2 regions of the Desulfosalsimonas propionicica genome follow, and region 2 is predicted to be linked to the other one. Evidence: riboswitches for the same ligand, from Rfam matches in the RefSeq annotation. Region 2 holds a riboswitch; the other holds the start of a gene.
What was found. A riboswitch is a leader RNA that binds a small molecule or an ion and turns the genes downstream of it on or off. The one in region 2 is predicted to bind cobalamin.

Region 1 (7,904 bases), on a different contig from region 2:
ACGCCAACAGCAGCCGCAGCAGCGGGCCCATGGTTTCGGTCAACTGCGCGGCCCTGACAGAGTCGCTTCTGGAATCCGAGCTTTTCGGTCACGAAAAAGGCGCATTCACCGGGGCTGACAAGCGCAGAGAGGGACGGTTTGTCCGGGCGCACCAGGGCAGCCTGTTTCTCGACGAGGTCGGAGAAATGTCAATGGCCATGCAGGCCAAGCTGCTGCGGGTGCTCCAGGAGGGTGAAATCCAGCGCGTGGGCGGAGAAAACCCGGTTGCCGTGGACGTCCGGATTCTTGCGGCCACAAACAAGGACCTGGGGCAGATGGTGGCAGACGGCCAATTCCGGGAGGATCTGTTTTACCGGTTAAACGTGGTCAACCTCCACATTCCGCCCCTGGCCCAACGCACTGACGACATCGCCGCACTGGCACAGCATTTCATAAACCAGTATGCAGGGCGGAACCGCAAGCCCATCAAGGGCTTTACGCCCAGGGCCATGGATGATCTGCTCAAATACCCGTGGCCCGGAAACGTACGGGAACTGGAAAACGCGGTGGAACGCGCGGTCATCCTGTCGCCCGGCGAATACATCACGGAAAAAGACCTGCCCTTAAACATTTCGCAAAACAACGGCCGGGCGCAACCGCAAGCTGCCACGCAAGCCGGGGCTGCCGGGGCTGATGAAGGCGGCTCCCTTGACAAAATGGAACAATCCGCCATTGTCAGCGCCCTGGAACGGGCCGGGGGCAACAAAAGCGAGGCGGCCCGGCTGCTGGGCATCACCCGGAGAACCCTTTACAACAAGCTGGAAAAATACGGCCTCGGGTAAAGCCGGCAGCCGGGCCCTTTGCTTTGAGCCGGCGCCCGGCCCTGTTATGCGCCGCCGCCCTGTGCGGCGGTACTGCGCCCCGGCGCCTGCTTGTCTCCGCCAATGTCTTGTGCAAACAAGGCCATGCCCTTTTTCATGGCGCAAAAATCACCGCACATAGTGCAGGTCTCTGCCTTTTCCGGGGCCCGGGAGTCCCTGATCCGCCTTGCCTCCTCCGGAAACATCAAAAGACTTTCCAGGTCCTGCCACTGCATGTCGCGCCTGGCCAAAGCCGCCATTTTCTCGGTCTCCCGCCGCTCCGGATATTTGGAGATATCGCCGATGCGGGCGGCCAGGCGCGTGGCACGCACCCCCTGGCGGACATCTTCGGCATTGGGCAGGGCCAGGTGCTCGGCCGGGGTGATGTAGCAGATCAGATCCGCCCCGTAGCGTGCAGAACTGGCCGCACCGACGGCGGCGGTGATGTGGTCTAAGCCCGCACCGGTATCGGCCGGAATCGGGCCGAGCACGTAATACGGGGCATTGCCTGACATTCGCTTTTCAAGCATGATGTTGCCCTGGATTTCATCCATGGGCACATGACCCGGCCCTTCCACCATCATCTGGCAGCCCGCGTCGCGGCCAATTTCGGCAAGCTCGCAGTTGATAACCATCTCGGCCACCTGGGCCCGGTCGTGGCTGTCATGGATGGCCCCGGCCCGGATGCCATTTCCAAGGGAGAGCACGGCGTCATATTTTTTCATGATCCCGCATACCCGGTCAAACTGCTCGTATAAGGGATTTTCCCTGCCGGTTTTCTCCATCCAGGCCACCATAAACGTGCCCCCCTTGGAGGCCAGGCCGCCGTAACGGAATTTCTGCCGGCGCAGCCGCTCGATGGTGTAACGGTTGACCCCGCAGTGGATGGCCATGAAACTCAGGCCGTCTGCAAGCTGTTTTTCAATAAGATCAAACAGATACTCGGGATCCATACGGGTGGGATCACCGGTTTTCCGGATGGTGTCGTGAAACGCCTGATACAGGGGCACGTTTCCCACCGGCAGGCTCGTGCTGTGGATGACCGCCCGGCGCACGGCGTCAAGATCGCCTGCGGCAGACAGTTCCATGAGGGTGTCTGCGCCTTCTGCTTCGGCCACCCGGGTTTTTTCCACCTCCAGGGCGATATCGCAGATATCCGAGGATGTGCCGATGGAAGCATTGACCTTGGTGCGAAGGCCGGTGCCGATACCCACCACCTTCTGGCCGGACCGGCCGGGGTTGTTGGGAATCACGATCCGGCCGGCTGCCACCTGACGAACAATCTGCTCCACGGCCATGTTTTCGTCTTCGGCCACCCGCTGCATCAGCGGAGTGACCCGGTTTTGCCGGGCGAGTTCAAGCTGGGTTTCCATGTTTGCCTCCTTTTTAATCCATTTTGATGAGTTCGGAGAAAGTCGGTTCTGCCGATTTTCCGATTCAAACAAAAACCCCGGCCAAATAAAAAAAGGGCTCCGACCGGAGATTTTCCTCCCGTCGAAACCCTTTGCCATCGGATTCCGATATCGCCTGTTGCAGGCACGTCTTCTGGCTTGCCGGATTTCACCCGCCCTCTGCCTTCCCGCAGGGGATTTAAGCCTGCAGTGGCCGCATCATTGATGCGAAAAGACGGTATTTCCGGTTACAGCGCCGGGTGCGCCGCGGATTTGCACCGCGTTCCGTTTGCCTGAACCGCAACATTTGCTGCTTCTGATTTTTGAAACACCTTTATCCCTTTTTGCCGCCGGTGTCAAGCCGGGTAAAAAGAGACAGAATAAGGATGTGTAAAAAACCTCCCCGGCTATCAAAAGCCAGAGAGGTTTTATTTCAAACTATTCCCGCTCTTCGATTTCCTCCCAGATCTTTTTCATGGTGTGTTGAACTATGCGTTTCCGGTCGCGGTAACTGGTGTGGAGCAGGTCATGTGACTTGTGGGAATACGGTTTGCCCAAAAAATCGTCATATAGTTTAATGATAAGCGGGTTGTTGTGGGACTGACGTACTGGTGCTTCACGATCTATATTATAGAGTGCTGCCTGGCGTGCCTGCCAGGAACTCTGGTATGCGTGTTTGCTCCGGGGTTGTCCCCCGCCGCCCATACAGCCGCCCGGACAGGCCATGACCTCCACGAAATGGTAGTCTGCCTCTCCGTTTTGAACAGCCTCCACCACCTGCCTGGCCCCCTTGAGGCTGTGGGCCACGGCAACCCGCACCGTAGGATTGCCTTCGCCCATATCAATGGTGGCCTCGCGAACGTGTTCAAGTCCCCGGACCGCCTCCATCTCGATGGGTCCCAGCTCAAGGCCGGTTATCTTCTTGTGGACCGTTCGCAGGGCAGCCTCCATTACACCGCCGGTTGTGCCGAAAATGGCCGCGGCCCCGGTGTATTCACCCATGTAGATGTTGTCAAAGGCCGAGGGTTCAAGCTCCGGAAGCTTTGTCCCTTCCCGTTTCAGCAGCCGGGCGAACTCTCGAGTGGTGAGCACCACGTCCACATCGGGAATGCCGTCCTGTATGAACTCCGGCCGTTGTGCCTCTTCCTTTTTTGCCGTACAGGGCATGATGGAGATCACCCGCATCCGCTTTTGGTCCACGTTCATTTTTTCCGCCAGATAGGTCTTGGCGATAACCCCGAAGCACTGCTGAGGAGATCGGGTGGTGGAGATGTGAGGACGCAGCTCCGGGTAATTTTTCTCGGCGTAATTGACCCACCCCGGACAGCAGGAGGTGAACATGGGCAGACAGCCGTTTTCCCTGAGCCTGCTGAGCAGTTCGGTCCCTTCCTCCATGATCACCAGATCGGCCGTAAAATTGGTGTCCAACACCACGTCCGCCCCAAGGTTTTTAAGGCCTGTGATGATCTGCCCTTCCACGTTGGCTCCCGGGGGCATATGGAACTCCTCGCCCAGGGCCACCCTGAGGGCCGGAGCGAACTGGAATACCGTCACCACCTCGGGGTCATAGAGGTAATCGATGACTTTTTCGGTGTCATCTTTTTCCGCAAGGGCCCCTACCGGACAGACCAGGATGCATTGCCCGCAACTGACGCAATCCGAGTCGCCCAGGGGCAGCTGATCTCTGACACTTATCTCCGTGGCCAGTCCCTTTTCCTTAATAACAAGCACGTCCGCCCCCTGAATTTCCCTGCAGACAGTGACACACCGGAAGCAGCGGATGCATTTGGACATGTCCCGTTCTATGGCGGTGGAGGAGCTGTCCTGTGTTCGCTCAAGGTAGAAGTGCGGGTAGTGGTACCGGGTCTTCTGGAGCCCCACGAACTGTGCCACATCCTGGAGTTCGCAGTTTCCGTGGCGGATGCAGGTGGCGCAGTCCTGGTTATGGTCGGCCAAAAGCATTTCCACCTGAAGCCGCTGTTTGGCCCTGACCGCCGAAGTCCGGGTGAGCACCGACATTCCTTCTTCCATGGGTGTGGTACAGGATGTAACAATCTGGTGGTGAGAATCGTTTTTCCTCTTGATGTCGACCAGGCAGACCCGGCAGGCGCCCGGAACGTGTCGGATGTCGGCCATCTCGCAGAGGGTGGGGATAAAGTGGCCGGTCTTTTTGGCCACATTCAGCACGGTATCGTCGGCATTGAATTCCACCTTTTTGCCGTTGATATATCCAATCATGAAAAACTCCTTATTGTTCGGTAATGACGGAATAGACCCGGTAGCAGCGCATGCACCGGCTTGCCTCGTGATAGGCCTCGTCAACGGAGATGGGTTCTTCCACCTCCTCGAAGATCCTTTTGCGGATTTCGGGGTCCAGTTCCCTGACCTTGACCCGGTATTCGTGCTTGATGGGTATGGAGACGCCTTTTTTGATCATGGGCTGTATGGCATGCACCAGCCGGGACATCCGCAGATCCGGATTGAAACGGATCCGACCGTGGGTAAGATAATTGTCGATACCTTCGGCACCCCGTTCGCCCTGGGCCATAGCCTGGATAAGGGTGGCCGGTCCGGTGACGCAGTCGCCGCCGGCAAAGACTCCTTTGCGGGTGGTCATGAGGGCATCTTCTTTCACATCGATCATGCCCCATTTGTTGAAATCAACATCATCTTCAGGCAAAAGGAACCCATGCTCGACCTGCTGGCCGATGGCCGGCACAACTGCATCGGTTTCAAGGGTGAATTCCGATCCCTGCATTGGGGTCACCGATCGCCGTCCGCTCTTGTCGGGTTCTCCCAGTTCCATTTTGATCAGCTCCAGGCCCTTTACCCGGCCGTTTTCCGAGATGATCCTGGTGGGATGGGTAAGAAAATGAAAAATAACACCTTCTTTTTCCGCGCCCTCCACTTCCTCCTGGTCTGCGGGCATTTCGTTGCGGCTCCGGCGATACACCAGGTGAACCTCCCTGACCCCCATTCGCAGGGCCGACCGAACACAGTCCATGGCCACGTTGCCGCCGCCCACAACCACCATTTTCTCCCCGAGTTCCATGGGGATGCCCCTGTCAATGTAGTCATGGTTGATTTTAAGGAGGAGGTCGACGCCAAAGGCGTATCCTTTCAGCTTGGGGTCTTCTCCGATGGCTCCCATGGCCTTGCCCTTGTGGGTGCCCACCCCTAAAAAAATCGCCTGATAGCCGTCTGCGTAAAGGCTTTTCAGCGTAAAATCCCGGCCCATTTTCCGGCCGTAGAAAATCTTTCCGCCAAGGGTCTCGATGATACCGGTTTCCTTGCGCAGAACTTCCTTGGGCAATCGGTATTCGGGGATTCCCGTAGCCGCCATCCCTCCCGGCACGGCCCTGGCCTCGAAGACGTCCACCGGATATCCCTTGAGCAAGAGGTGATATGCCGCTGAAATGCCTGCAGGTCCGGCGCCGATGACAGCCACTTTCAGGTCGTCGGGTTTCTTTTCAGGGACCGAGTAGGCGGAGAACCAGTCGTTTGTGGTGTATTTTTCGTGATCAGCAACAAAGCGCTTAAGTACCTTGATGCCAACGGCCTCATCCACCTGGGTCCGGCGGCAGGCCATTTCACAGAAGCGGACGCAGACCCTGCCGCAGGTGGCCGCCATGGGGTATTTCTGGAGGATGACGCCCAGGGAGTGGGTGAACTTTCCGTCCTTGATATAGTCTATGTATCGCGGAACATCCACCCGGGAAGGGCATGCCTCAATGCAGGGGGCCGAAAGATAAGTGGCCCCCGGCTGCCTGGCTGCGCCGTTGCGGTTCTCCATCTGGTGGAGGAGTTCCTCCCTGAAATATCGAATCATTTCCAGAAGGGCTACAGTGGCTGTCTGGCCCAGACCGCACATGGAAGTCGATTGGATGTGCTCGGCTATTGTCTCGATCTCATCGAGTGCCGGTGCAGCGACCTGGCCTGCGGCCATGGCCTCCAGTTTCGATTTAATGATCTGGGTGCCCACCCGGCAGGGTGTGCACTTGCCGCAGGATTCCCTGGCCACCCGTTCCATGTGCTGGAGCGCTGCATCCAGCAGGTCCACATCCTTTTCAAAGATGAAAAACCCGTGGCCGCCGAAAAACGCCTTGATTGGATTGCCCGGATTGAACTCGTCAAAATCCCGGAAAGCAGGATCTTCTTCAATTTCGTATATCTTCCGGTTTCGGTTGTCTATGACGTTGCCGTCCCAGGCCCCGAAAATGACCTTTGCCATGTGTGCCTCCGTGTTAATTTGGTTAGATAGTGCCTGAACGAAAACTGTCTTTTCCGCCAATCTCTGCGTCCGGCCCAAATTTGAATCCTCAAAATACGCCGAGTATTCCTGCGGTTAAAATTTCCGCCGTCCTTGACCTTGATGAAAAATCCTGGTTTTCATTCGGGCAATAGATAATAAAGTTCATACAGTATTTATTTTAAAATTGACCCGGATTCAGGAATTGCGGTTTTTCTGATTCGCCCGGTCGAGATAGATCTGGCGGGCCGCCGGAAACGGGCTGAGCGCGCGGTCAAAAATCCCGAGCGTATAGGCGATGGTCAGGCCGTAATTGGCCATGGGAACGCCGGATTTCCGTGCAAAAAGCTGCCTGGAAAGCATCTCCCGGCGGTTCCACATGCAGGCCCCGCAGTGAATGACAAGCTGATACGGCCTGAGATCACCGGGAAAATCGTGCCCCCGAACAAAGGAAAATTCTAGTTTCCCGCCGACATATTCAGTCAGCCAGTTCGGAATCTTTACCCGTCCGATGTCTTCGTCAACCGGGTGGTGTGTGCATGCCTCGGCAATAAGAACATGATCGCCGGGCCTGAGGGTTTCGATTGCCATTGCCCCTTCCACAAATGCCTCAAGATCCCCCTTGGCGCGGGCAAAGAGGATGGAAAAACTGGTCATGACAATAAAATCCGGCGTGTCTGCCGCGACTTTGAGAAATGCCTGGGAATCGGTCACCACCAGAACAGGCGGGGTTTTCAAAAGATCCAGGGCGGTTGACAGCTCACTTTCTTTGACAATCATGGAAAGCGCATTTCCGTCAAGAAGATCCCTGATCGACTGGACCTGGGGAAGGATCAGGCGTCCCTTTGGCGCTTCAATGTCAATGGGAGTGACCAGGATCGCAAGATTGCCGGGCGGGACAAGATCAGCCACTATGGGCGGAGCCTGTAGAAAACTGTCAGGGGTCACCTGGATCAGGGCCTGCCGGAGATCGATCATCCCTTCGCCCCGGGTCGCCACTGCATGGACCAGGGCAATCCCCTGATCGAAAAGCTGTCGGCAGCACTGCTCTCCGGCTGATGACAGGTCGGATTTATTAAAGACCAGGATTACCGGGATCTCCCGATGCTGAAGTTCCTTCAGGATCTGATCCTCAAAGCTGGTCCATTCTCCGGCCGGGACAACGAGTATTGCCACATCCGTGCGATCCAGTATCGCCCTTGTCCGGCTGACGCGTTTCCGGCCAAGGGCTCCGGAATCATCAATGCCCGCAGTATCGATAAAAAGAACCGGACCAATGGGAAGAAATTCCATGGGTTTTTCAACCGGGTCAGTCGTTGTTCCGGCAATATCGCTCACAATGCTGACCTGCTGACTGGTCAGGGCGTTGAGAATGGAACTTTTGCCGACATTGCGCCGGCCGTAAAGGCCGATATGCAGACGAAA
Region 2 (7,904 bases):
TCCGGCTTCCATTGCCAGGACGGGTTTACGCCCACGCGCTGCTGGATCCGGTCCTCATAGTCCATCCGGTGTTCGGAAAAATAGGGTTTCAGGCTGATCTCCGCCCGGGGCGACAAATCATAACGAAGTGTCCCCTGAATCGCATGCTCCTTGTATTGATCATAATCCGGATCAACGCCGTCTGAATGCTTAGAAGTATAACTCAGGACGGATCCCATGCCGTTGCTTTTCCAGCTGCCGGTGGCTTCCATGATCCGCCGGTTTCGACTGCCTGCAGCCGCAGATGCGGAAAAGTCCTTTCCGTCTTCTGCCTTGCGCGTGATGACATTGATTACCCCGCCCATTGCCTCGCTTCCGTAAAGGGCGGAGCCAGGCCCCTTGACCACCTCGATTCGTTCGATCATTTCCGTTGGATAAGACTGTAAATCCACGGATGCATCATGGCCGCCATAAATACGGTGACCATCCACCAGGATCAGCACATGCCTGGACTCCATGCCTCTGATGCTGACCTTGCCCTTGTCGCCCCATGACCCGCTGTCCATATCAACCCTGAGACCGGGCAAATGTTCCAGTGCCTCCTGCAGCGTCTTGAGCTTCCTGTCTTCAATTTCCCGGCGGGTAATCACCTCGGTTTTAACCGGCACATCCTCTATGAGATGATCGGTCTTGGTCGCGGTGACCACCACATTGCCGGCCTGTATGACATCTTCTCCGGCCACTGCCTGACCGGCGCTTAACATGCAAACCAGCAGCAAACCGATCCCTGACCGCAACCATCGCAATTGGCTATATCCCATTGAAACAAACTCCTTTAATAGATTAACTAAACTGAAATAAAATAAAGCCTTTAATTTTAACCCGCTAAATAAGTTAGATAACACTAAATCAATTTTCGTTGCTAACGATTCAGGCCAGAAAATTAACGTTTCAGGCCAGGGCGGATTTTTCCTTTGGCAACCGGGAAAAGACAAAGCCCATTTTTTAAGAAGGCTGAAAGCTTGTTATTTTTCCGGACCGGACTGCATCATTGTACAGGCTTGCCGGCGAACCCGGGAGGGACGCATTCCGTGGTATTGGTAAAACAACTTGCTGAAATGACTAATGCTGTCATAGCCCACCGCATAAGCCACTTCAGTCACATTCATTTCACCCTGGCGCAGAAGCGAAATCGCTTTTTCCATCCTCAGCCTGCGCAGATACGCATAAGGGGTCGTGCCGCAAATATGGGGAAACAGCTGTTTGAGCTTGGAGGCACTGACCCCTGCCCGGCCGGCCAGTTCCACGATTGAAGGCGGGTTATCCATAGCTTCTTCCATGCAGGCGATGGATTTTTGGATGATCTGCACGTTTGACGGGCTGCTCTCATTGAACGGGGTTAACTCATCAATGGCAACGATATTACAGATAAGCTCCAGGATCTTGGCCAAATAAAACAGATGAACCGGACCTTTGGCAAAATCGGAATGAAGAATCTCATTGACCACCGACCGCATGCCGGAAGTCATCGGAAGGATCTGCTGATGCGCAAACACCTGGTCAGCCCCTATTCTTTCATAAATCCAGGCAGCGTTTTCTTCCGCAATCACTCGGGTCAGCAAGCACCGGCCGACAGTGACCATAAGCCCCTGGCAGCTTTTTTTGTCGCCTTCGCATTCCAGCCTGCAGCCATTGGGGGAACAGTGAAAATGGCAGCAGTTATCCGGAACCCAAAAATCCCGTACCTGCCCTTCAAATACAGCCCTGACCCGAATTTTTCCACACAGACAAAAAAACAGACAAATGCAGTCGGAATGATCATGCTCCGGTGACTGTCCGGAAAAAACCGATGATGCCATATGAACAATCCGGATATCCGGATCAGACCAGATGGTCCGATCCGGAAGCCCGTATTGGCCTTTTTTATCAGCTTGCATGGTCATCGATATGGGATCCATCGCATTTGGCAACAAAATATTCCCCCTCATTTACCGGGATTTTTCACTTCACCGGGAATTTGAAAAACCAAAGTGGCCGTCTGCTTTTCCTGTAAGTACTTTTCCCGGTCTGCGCCCTCGGCATCAACCTTGACAGAATACCGCACAAACCAGCGGCCTGAGCGGGGAATGGGAATGCGAATCGTATCACCGGACACGGCAGTCTTTGAATAATAATAATCCTCCGAACGCGTGGAAAATCCGTTGTAAGTGGCATTCCAGGTCCCGGGCCCGGTATATGGCTTCCCCTTAAAATAAACTTTCAGCTCCAGGTCATCGCCCGCCTTGAGCCCGGAGATATCGCGGACAGGGACCAATTCAAGATTCTGGCCGATGCGCCCCGGGAAATCGGACGAAGATTTTTCACAGGTCACATAGGTTTTGGCGTACTGCTTGCTGTAAAGACTGAGCTTGATTTCCCCTGATCTGTCAATAATCGCGCTTTTGGGCTTGATGGTATGCCGTTCACGACCTTTTTCATCCATATAAACCGTATAAAAGCCGGGATTGGTCTCAGCGGCAAGCACATAAGTGCCCGGCCCGTCATAATCCACCATGTACGAATGAAGGCAGGTTTCATTGCGGATTTTGATTTTCCGGATATCACCGGCAGGCGTATATACACGCACTGATTTTAATTTTTCCGCGCGCACGCCGTCATCTACGGGAATATGATGCCCATAGCAGAAAAAAAGCGGGGAGACTTTCCCGGCATGGACATGGTACCGGCTGGATTGAATAAACAGGGAATGGCCGTAAGCATCAGACGGCAGGACCGGCTGCAGCAAAAACACCGTAAGCAAACCCATCAATGCATACACTTTTTTCCGACTCAGCATTTTAACCATTTTTGCATCCTTTGTTGAAATGAAACAAAAAAAAGGCCCAACCCGACGCATAAACAAACTGCATCTTTTGTTGTGCCTTCACTTTCTTCGCGATTCATCAATCCGAAGACCGTAAAACAAAACATCATCAATTAGACTTGTCTAATTAAAAAAGAAGTTTCTAATTAATCCGGCAAAAAATTTTTGTCAACGTTTTTTTCCTTTTTTCGAAAACCCCTCAACCCCCTTGCCCGAACTGCAAACCGGCTCAACTCTTTTGATTCCAAACAGGCCAGAACCCTGCATTTTTCAGGAGCTATGACAAAACCGGCGGCTCCCGTGAAAAAAAGCCGGGCCAGGGGCAGCCGGCTCAGCATCAGGCGGCACCTCAATGCGTCCCTGCCAAACGGGCAAATATCGCACAAACTACAGGTTTCAATAAAAACACGGCCCTTGCCGTCATATTTATCCGCAATCAGGTTCACCAGTTCACAGGCGGAAGATCCGTCCAACACCCCTGACGGCTGCACATATAAATCACCGGCGATCTGCCGATACCGGATGGCAAAACCGGCGCTCATTTTCCTGCCCCCTCCCGGCCTGAACGCAAACGCTGCTCCAGTCTTTCCTGAATTTCTTCATGCAACGATTTGCCGCCCATCAGCCTGGACTTCATGTTGATCATGCCCAATTCCCTGCGCCTCAATGCTTTTTGCGCATCACGGTCAAAAAGACAATCGCCTTGACGGATTTCTTTTTCCATATCTTTCCCTTTTTTGAATTTATTTTTTGGGCCTTCATTCAGGCACTGTTTTTTGCGGTTCTGGCCACAGCATTGAAATCAGCGGGTTCGGCATTTGATTGGGATTGATTCCAAATCGCCTCGGCAACGGCATTCAGACTTGAATTGGGCAGCATGAAAACCGGTTTCTGATATTTTTTGCCCAGTTTTTTGACAAGAGAACAGGCATTATGGCTATTGCAGCTGACCGGGCAAACAATCATATCCGAACGCTTAAACTGCCCTTCCAAATTTTTTGCGCCGTTTTTGACAGACCCGTCATGATGTTCAAATAAACCATTTCTGCCTTCGACAAGCTTTCGGTAAAGCGATTTCATCCGGGTAATACCCCCGACCATCAAAATCCGTTTATTGCATAAGTCATAAACAGGACAATCCCGGTCACAGTCATGAAATGCAGACAAGCGTGCCATCATGCCTTCAATTTCTGTTTTGAGCCGGTTGTTGGCATCCCGTTGTTTTTCCAGCTTGCTGGCTACTGAAGTATTTTGCTCCCGCAGACTTGTCATCTCCTGATCCTTTGCCCGGGTCAGCGCTTCAAGCTCAGCCACCCTGACCCGAAGACGGTCATTGTCCCTTTTGACTTCAGCGATAAAGTCTTGCTCCGAAATTTCGGCAACAAATTGTTGCAATCTTGACTGCTCCTGCTCCGAGGCCCTGACCCGCCTTTCCAAGGATGCCTTCTCAACAGACAACCGTTCTTTTTCTTTTTCCAGGGCCCGCCGGGCCTTTCTTGCCTTTCGGAGGCTTTCCTGCAAACCTTTCATGCTCTTTTCCCGCTCTGCCAGCTGCCATTTTAACCCGACCTGATCTTCAGCATTTTTATGCATGGCCATATGGATGTTACCAAAAACCTCACGCCTAAATTCAGCCGGAAAGCCCGGCCTTGAAGCGATCTCCCACAGAATCACCTGATAATCACCGGTTTTAAACAGATCCCGCCATTTCTGCATTAATTCCTTTGGGTCCAGGGATTCAAAACTTTCTGAATCCTTTTTAAACTTACGGAAAAGCAAATTCTCCACTTTTCGGGAAAGCTTATTTTCACTGTCTGAACTGGCCACTATCGCTTCATGAATTTCAAAGGCGGATTTTTTATTGAATGACAAACCGGATTTTTTCAGCACCTGCTTTTGTTCGGACCGCGTCAGACATATTTCTGCCACCGGACAGGTCAAAAAACCGTCAAATTCCCAGAATCGCAGTCGGCCATTGGGCTTGGTTTCAGATCTGTTCTCAGCACTGTGCCTGGTTTCCCCCGGCTCGCGGAATTTTTCATTAATGGGCATTTTTTCAATCCTTTCCTGGAAAAATGTTCAAAATATTCTGAAATGATGCCGCTGATGACTAATCCATATCCGCCAGAACCTGTGTCAACTTTTTGCGCAATGATTCCAGCTGTTTTGATTTAAAGGATTTCCGACTTTGCTCAAGATCCTCAATGGCATCCCGTATGGCGGTTTTTAACTTCTTCTCCCGTTCCCGGGAGGAATGAACTTCCAAAAGCCGGGAAAAATGGCCGACGCCAGGCTTATCCGCTCCTTGCTCAAGCACGGCGGCAACCAAGCGGCGATGCCTGTCAATACAACATTGCAGTTCCTGAACGCTCTCGCCAACGGCATTTATCAATTCGTTTCTGTTTGCTTTCATATTATTCGACAATCCTTCTTTTGTTTTATACTTCTAATTTTAGCGCAAAAAAAAGACCCGTCTGTCGTCATACAGCTTCCAGGCGTTTCTGTGTCTCACTGAAATGAAAGCGCATTGACAATTTCTGCCCTGAAATCCCAAAATTATGTCGGGCAAACATATTTTGTTTTAGATTTCTATTTATATTTTACCTATCTAATAATGCTGTTTTAAATTCGTGTCAAGCTTTTTTTAAATGCTTTATTTTTATGCTTGACAGTGCTGTTCCGGTTTGATTAGGCTTTAAACCATAAATTTTATCTGCCCAGGTGCTCTAACAGAGCCTAACAGGGAACCCCGTGTGAATCGGGGACGGGCCCGCCGCTGTGATCGGGGACGAAAGCTGCAAAACACCACTGGCCAATCATGCCGGGAAGGTGCAGCCGGTAGGATGATCCGAGAGTCAGAAGACCTGCCTGAGCAGTAAGGAACACGACCGCGAGGACAGCGTCGTGTCCCGCGTCATCTGCGGATAAAAAAGGGAAATCCCGGATCGATTTGTTTCGATCCGGGATTTTTTTGTTTGGAGGATTGTCAATGAAACCAGATGTCCTTTTTTTCAGTGCAGCAGGGTGTTATTTTTTGAGTTTCGCCGCTGCATGGGCTCCCGGAAGGTGGGGCAACACAATGTGGTTGTTTTTACTCCCGGGTCTTTCTGCCAATGCCGCGCTGGTATTTTGGCGATACTCGACCGCCTGGCCCCTGATGCCCATGTATCTGGGGCCGGCAACCCTGCCGCTTTGCCTGGGTTTGCTGACCACGCTCGACCGGCGCAGGGCAGATGATATCCGGGCACGCCGTTTTGTCCTGGGTCTGACCCTGTTTTTGGCTGTGGCCGCGTTTTTGTTTCCCAAGGATTTTTATCTGCCGTTTTTAAAATCCAACACCCCGGCCTCTCACCTGTTTTTTCTATTCAAAACCCTCGGCCAGGGCTGCTTTCTTTTCAGTGCCGCATGGGCATGGGCAGGTCTTTTATCAGGCAAACCGCAGCAGCCCTGGCTCGGCTGGGCGGTTTGGGGGTTTGTCTTCTGGACCCTGTGCATGTTCTCGGGCATGCTTTGGTCTTATCTGGGCTGGGGATCGCCGGTTGTCTGGGATGATGCGGCCATCACCCTGATTATGGCGACCTGGTTTTTTTATATCAGCCTGCTGCATTTGCATCTCACCGGCACCTGGACGGCTCAGACCCGGGCGGCTTATGCCGCATCAGGTGCTTTCGTGGTCGTGACGCTGAACTTTGTCCCGGACCTGGGGCCGTTACGATGGCCGTTCTAGATGCCATGCCAATATTTTCTTACATATGGAAAAAGCTGGCCGGCATTCATCTGACCATCGTGTTGTGCCTTTTGCTGGCCGCGGATCTGTCTTTCGGATATGTCTGCCTGAACCGCAATGAAATCCTTTTTGCGCCCTTAAACGACGTGGGCCTCATTGCCTGGATCAACACCTATGGCCGCTGCAACCTGAAATCCACGGCCTGGCTGCTGGCCCTGCTGGTTCTGCTGACCCTTTTTTGCATCAACACCTTTGTGTGCACGACAGATCGGGTGGCGCGGCTGATCCGGCATCGCAAAAAGTATCCGCGGCTGCGCCTGCTTTTCAGGCTTGCCCCGCATCTCATGCACTACGCCCTGATCCTTATCCTGACCGGTTATCTCTGCAGTTATACGTTTTCCCGGGTTCTGGACGCACGGACACTCGTGCCCGGATCCTCCCTGACGCTGCCCGACACTGAAGCCAGAATCCAATTCCAATCCTTTTCCCCGGATTATTACAAAGGCGGCCGAATGCCTGCCTTTAACCAGCATGTGATCCGGCCCCGGGCTTGCCTGCTCCTTATCGACGGCGACCGCCGCAGAAAAGCCCATCTTTCCTATAACAAGCCTGTCATTTTTCAAAATTACGGCATCTTTCTCAAGGATTTCGCGCCAAAGAAAAAAAACAGCGGAATGAACAGCAACGAACGGATCGATCTGACCATCCGCAAAGATCCCGGGGTCTTTTTATACATGCTGGGCATGCTTTTGTTTACTGCCGGAATCGCCTTGTACCTGACCGATTGGATGGCTCTCAAAAATGGAAAAAGGAGGTCTGATGAATAAAATGCTTTGGGTTTTTCTATATATGCCAATCCTTCTGCTGCCCATACTTGTTTATGCATGCGGTCAGTCCGGAGATAAAGGCAACGCGGAGGATAACAACAGGTCCTTTATTCAATTGGGGGAATTTACACTGCAAAAGGTTTCCCCCGGACGAACCGAGGTACGCGACGGCGCCGGCCGCAGGCTGGTGCTGGTGCCGAAAAACGCCCCTGCGCCCGGAAATGTGGATTCCAACCGTCTCATCCGAACACCGGTCAAGCGCGTTGCGGCATATGGTGCATTTAATGTTTCCGTATTAAAAGCGCTGGGGGTTTTGGAAACAACGCTGGTGGGATCCACTTATCCAACAGAGAAATGGCATATCCCGGAAGTCAGAAACGGTATGAAATCCGGAAAAATCGCTTTTCTGGGAAGTGACAACAGCATTGATTTCGAGCGCCTGGATCAGGTGCAGCCGGATCTGGTGCTGACCTGGGACCGCTCCATTATTCCCATGCTCAATGACCTG

Region 1: linked by a shared signal. The riboswitch ahead of thiC (phosphomethylpyrimidine synthase ThiC) and the one ahead of ccsA (cytochrome c biogenesis protein CcsA) in region 2 are both predicted to bind cobalamin.

Annotation. Positions count from the first base shown of each region.
Region 1 covers NZ_JACDUS010000008.1:40,871-48,774, reverse strand. The annotation lists gene HNR65_RS12820 (sigma-54-dependent transcriptional regulator) at 1-821, shown strand, start outside; gene thiC (phosphomethylpyrimidine synthase ThiC) at 866-2,212, opposite strand; cobalamin riboswitch at 2,358-2,542, opposite strand; gene HNR65_RS12810 (2Fe-2S iron-sulfur cluster binding domain-containing protein) at 2,669-4,468, opposite strand; gene HNR65_RS12805 (FAD-dependent oxidoreductase) at 4,479-6,461, opposite strand; gene hydF ([FeFe] hydrogenase H-cluster maturation GTPase HydF) at 6,678-7,904, opposite strand, start outside.
Region 2 covers NZ_JACDUS010000007.1:48,420-56,323, reverse strand. The annotation lists gene HNR65_RS12160 (TonB-dependent receptor plug domain-containing protein) at 1-800, opposite strand, end outside; gene HNR65_RS12155 (helix-turn-helix domain-containing protein) at 1,005-1,922, opposite strand; gene HNR65_RS12150 (DUF4198 domain-containing protein) at 1,964-2,824, opposite strand; gene HNR65_RS12145 (hypothetical protein) at 2,989-3,384, opposite strand; gene HNR65_RS12140 (hypothetical protein) at 3,381-3,566, opposite strand; gene HNR65_RS12135 (DUF2325 domain-containing protein) at 3,605-4,894, opposite strand; gene HNR65_RS12130 (hypothetical protein) at 4,953-5,255, opposite strand; cobalamin riboswitch at 5,545-5,728, shown strand; gene ccsA (cytochrome c biogenesis protein CcsA) at 5,922-6,569, shown strand; gene HNR65_RS12120 (hypothetical protein) at 6,557-7,396, shown strand; gene HNR65_RS12115 (ABC transporter substrate-binding protein) at 7,389-7,904, shown strand, end outside.